DNA from 2 places in the Sporosarcina pasteurii genome. Region 2 is predicted to be linked to the other one. Evidence: a T-box and tRNA genes for the amino acid it is inferred to sense, from the RefSeq annotation. Region 2 holds a T-box; the other holds one or more tRNA genes.

Region 1 (2,232 bases), 1.6 Mb from region 2:
AGAATGGTTGGACATCATTCGTAGAGTGCAAAGGCATAAGGGAGCTTGACTGCGAGACCTACAAGTCGAGCAGGGTCGAAAGACGGGCTTAGTGATCCGGTGGTTCCGCATGGAAGGGCCATCGCTCAACGGATAAAAGCTACCCCGGGGATAACAGGCTTATCTCTCCCAAGAGTTCACATCGACGGGGAGGTTTGGCACCTCGATGTCGGCTCATCGCATCCTGGGGCTGTAGTCGGTCCCAAGGGTTGGGCTGTTCGCCCATTAAAGCGGTACGCGAGCTGGGTTCAGAACGTCGTGAGACAGTTCGGTCCCTATCCGTCGCGGGCGCAGGAAATTTGAGAGGAGCTGTCCTTAGTACGAGAGGACCGGGATGGACATACCGCTGGTGTACCAGTTGTCTTGCCAAAGGCATAGCTGGGTAGCTACGTATGGACGGGATAAATGCTGAAAGCATCTAAGCATGAAGCCCCCCTCAAGATGAGATTTCCCATTACGCAAGTAAGTAAAATCCCTCAAAGATGATGAGGTTGATAGGTCCGAGGTGGAAGCATGGCGACATGTGCAGCTGACGGATACTAATCGATTGAGGACTTATCCTTAAATACATTGCAGTTTGTTGTATTCAATGTTTTGTTTATCCAGTTTTGAAAGAACAAAAAAACTTTCAAAAAAGGCTTGCATTAACTTGTAAAGTTTGATATAATAAATATTGTCTTGAGTTGATTGAGACAAGCTAAGTCTGGTGGCGATAGCGAAGAGGTCACACCCGTTCCCATACCGAACACGGAAGTTAAGCTCTTCAGCGCCGATGGTAGTTGGGGTTAGCCCCTGCAAGAGTAGGACGTTGCCAGTCTTGTGATTTTCACTTGAAATATTACATATCAAATCGACGCATGGACATGCGATGTTCATATATTATATTTATAAAAACGGAGGATTAGCTCAGCTGGGAGAGCACCTGCCTTACAAGCAGGGGGTCGGCGGTTCGATCCCGTCATCCTCCACCATTACACTTGATGAACGCCGGAGTAGCTCAACTGGTAGAGCAACTGACTTGTAATCAGTAGGTTGAGGGTTCAAGTCCTTTCTCCGGCACCATATTTAGAGCCATTAGCTCAGTCGGTAGAGCATCTGACTTTTAATCAGAGGGTCACAGGTTCGAATCCTGTATGGCTCACCATTATATGACTTGCCTTCATAATGGATATGCGGGTGTGGTGGAACTGGCAGACACGCTAGACTTAGGATCTAGTGCCTTCGGGCGTGGGGGTTCGACTCCCTTCACCCGCACTTTATACGCGGAAGTAGTTCAGTGGTAGAATATCACCTTGCCAAGGTGGAGGTCGCGGGTTCGAATCCCGTCTTCCGCTCCATTGACTAAGCCGGGGTGGCGGAACTGGCAGACGCACAGGACTTAAAATCCTGCGGTAGGTTTCTACCGTACCGGTTCGATTCCGGTCCTCGGCACTAGTTAGTTAATAGTTGTTAAATAGCGCCCGTAGCTCAATTGGATAGAGCGTCTGACTACGGATCAGAAGGTTATGGGTTCGACTCCTGTCGGGCGCGCCAACTAAACTTAATTTTATTAATCTCGGGAAGTAGCTCAGCTTGGTAGAGCACTTGGTTTGGGACCAAGGGGTCGCAGGTTCGAATCCTGTCTTCCCGACCATTTCCTGGGGCCTTAGCTCAGCTGGGAGAGCGCCTGCCTTGCACGCAGGAGGTCAGCGGTTCGATCCCGCTAGGCTCCACCAATTTAAAACAATTAGTATTACCTTTCGAGAAAAAGGATAATTCTTCAATCTCTTAATGATATCTTGGCGGCGTAGCTCAGCTGGCTAGAGCGTCCGGTTCATACCCGTAAGGTCGGGGGTTCGACTCCCTCCGCCGCCATTCCTGAGGACCTTTAGCTCAGTTGGTTAGAGCAGACGGCTCATAACCGTCCGGTCGCAGGTTCGAGTCCTGCAAGGTCCATCACTTTAAATTTAATTATGGAGGAATACCCAAGCCTGGCTGAAGGGATCGGTCTTGAAAACCGACAGGGGTGTTAAAGCCCGCGGGGGTTCGAATCCCTCTTCCTCCGCCATATTATCTTTGAAGGATGGAAACTAAAGGAATGTTAATTAGATAAACACACTAGAAGCGTAGTAAGTCAATCAAATTTAATTCATATTATTATCGCGGGGTGGAGCAGCGGTAGCTCGTCGGGCTCATAATCCGAAGGTCACAGGT
Region 2 (2,232 bases):
AAATGATTGGTTCATACGTTGGAGAAAATAAGGAATTTGAACGTCAAGTGCTTTCTGGGGAAATCGAAGTAGAGTTGACGCCGCAAGGAACGCTCGCGGAGAAAATCCGTGCGGGTGGCGCGGGCATTCCTGCATTTTTCACGCCAGCTGGTGTTGGGACAACGGTTGCGGAAGGGAAAGAAGTACGAGAGTTTGACGGAAGAGAGTATGTGTTAGAGGAAGCTCTACATGCGGATTTCTCTCTAGTGAAAGCGGAAATAGCCGATAAATTTGGTAATTTAATTTACAATAAAACGGCGCAAAACTTCAATCCGATGATGGCAGCTGCGGGGAAAGTAACAATTGCAGAAGTAGAAGAAATTGTTGAAACGGGTGATTTGGACCCTGCAACAATTCATACGCCAAGCATTTATGTACAAGGGCTTTTACAGGCAAAGGCAGAAAAACGTATCGAACGTCTTACGACACAATAAGTGAGGGGAAGGGGATTGGAAAGTATGGGGAAAGTGAATTATCGAGAGCGTATTGCGAAGCGGGCAGAAAAAGAAATTGCAGATGGCGATTATGTTAACCTTGGAATCGGTATGCCAACGCTTGTTGCCAACTTTATTTCTGAGGATAAAACAGTCGTTCTACAATCTGAAAACGGCCTGTTAGGGATTGGACCTTATCCAACGGAAGAAACTGTTGATCCAGATTTAATTAATGCAGGAAAAGAAACGGTTACTGCAATTCCAGGATCTGCTTATTTTACAAGTGCAGAATCATTTGGTATGATTCGCGGCGGACATATTGACGTGGCGATTTTAGGTGGAATGGAAGTTTCTGAAAAAGGTGACTTGGCGAACTGGATGATTCCTGGAAAGATGATTAAAGGAATGGGCGGCGCAATGGACCTTGTGCACGGGGCTAAAAAAATCATTGTTATTATGGATCATGTTGCTAAAGATGGTTCAGCAAAGATAAAAAAAGAATGTACGTTACCGTTAACAGGAAAAGAAGTCGTTCATAAAATCATTACGGAACGGGCGTTAATAGAAGTCACTTCTGAGGGACTAGTTTTAAAAGAAGTTTTTGAAGGGTTTACCGTACAAGATATTATAGATTCGACAGATGCAAAGTTAAATATTGAAAATGTTGTCGAAAATGTTCAGTTGTAGTTGTTAAATTTCGTTAATTCGGGTAAGATAGGAGCAAATGTATAAGTTTGCTTTGAAGAGGAATAGTAATCTGTAACGAACACTTTCAGAGAGTCGGCGGTTGGTGGAAGCCGGTAGTGGACAAATAGACGAACTCGCCTTAGAGCATGCATGAGTGAAAATTAGTAACTTATGCCGTTATCCGCGTTAAGGAGACAAGTTGGACGATTCGTCGTCAATTTGGGTGGTACCGCGGGAGTTTGCAAAAAATCTCGTCCCTTCTTTTTTTAGGGACGGGATTTTTTATTTTTAAGGAGGAATTAATGAATCATGAGTTACAATCACGGTCAAATTGAGAAAAAGTGGCAACAGTATTGGGAGGAAAATAAAACGTATAAAATGACGAACGATCCGTCGAAACCAAAGTTTTATGCGCTTGATATGTTCCCATATCCATCGGGTGCTGGACTTCATGTTGGTCATCCGCTTGGTTATATTGCGACAGATATTTTAAGTTCATTCAAACGGAAACAAGGGTATAACGTGCTCCATCCAATGGGCTGGGATGCTTTTGGTTTGCCTGCCGAGCAATATGCACTCGATACCGGTAATGACCCTGCTGAATTTACAGCGAAGAACATTGCAACGTTTAAGCGTCAAATGAAAGATCTTGGCTTTTCATATGACTGGGATCGTGAAATTAATACAACAGATCCGTCTTATTATAAATGGACACAATGGATTTTTATTCAATTGTATAAAAAAGGTTTAGCATATGTTGATGAAGTCGATGTAAACTGGTGCCCAGCATTAGGTACGGTTCTTGCGAATGAAGAAATTATCGATGGACTATCTGAACGTGGCGGACACCCAGTAGAACGTCGTCCAATGCGTCAGTGGGTACTTCGCATAACAGAGTATGCCGATAGACTTCTTGAGGATCTAGATGACCTAGATTGGCCTGAAAGTTTGAAAGATATGCAGCGTAACTGGATTGGGCGTTCAGAAGGTGCTGAATTAACATTTGAAATTGAGGGAACGGATAAAAGTTTCAAAGCATTTACAACGCGTCCAGATACAATCTTTGGTGCAA

Evidence for each region. A T-box is a leader RNA that pairs with one kind of tRNA and senses whether it is charged. The one in region 2 lies ahead of leuS (leucine--tRNA ligase), so its partner is inferred to be a tRNA-Leu.
Region 1: it encodes a tRNA-Leu, which carries the amino acid that the T-box ahead of leuS (leucine--tRNA ligase) is inferred to sense. The anticodon was not compared.

Annotation. Positions count from the first base shown of each region.
Region 1 covers NZ_CP160452.1:2,529,420-2,531,651, reverse strand. The annotation lists rRNA gene AB1H92_RS12135 (23S ribosomal RNA) at 1-602, shown strand, start outside; rRNA gene rrf (5S ribosomal RNA) at 742-856, shown strand; tRNA gene AB1H92_RS12125 (tRNA-Val) at 935-1,010, shown strand; tRNA gene AB1H92_RS12120 (tRNA-Thr) at 1,026-1,101, shown strand; tRNA gene AB1H92_RS12115 (tRNA-Lys) at 1,108-1,183, shown strand; tRNA gene AB1H92_RS12110 (tRNA-Leu) at 1,212-1,293, shown strand; tRNA gene AB1H92_RS12105 (tRNA-Gly) at 1,302-1,376, shown strand; tRNA gene AB1H92_RS12100 (tRNA-Leu) at 1,385-1,470, shown strand; tRNA gene AB1H92_RS12095 (tRNA-Arg) at 1,496-1,572, shown strand; tRNA gene AB1H92_RS12090 (tRNA-Pro) at 1,596-1,672, shown strand; tRNA gene AB1H92_RS12085 (tRNA-Ala) at 1,679-1,754, shown strand; tRNA gene AB1H92_RS12080 (tRNA-Met) at 1,820-1,893, shown strand; tRNA gene AB1H92_RS12075 (tRNA-Ile) at 1,901-1,974, shown strand; tRNA gene AB1H92_RS12070 (tRNA-Ser) at 1,994-2,086, shown strand; tRNA gene AB1H92_RS12065 (tRNA-Met) at 2,180-2,232, shown strand, end outside.
Region 2 covers NZ_CP160452.1:807,170-809,401, forward strand. The annotation lists gene AB1H92_RS03670 (CoA transferase subunit A) at 1-473, shown strand, start outside; gene AB1H92_RS03675 (3-oxoacid CoA-transferase subunit B) at 498-1,160, shown strand; T-box leader at 1,204-1,422, shown strand; gene leuS (leucine--tRNA ligase) at 1,470-2,232, shown strand, end outside.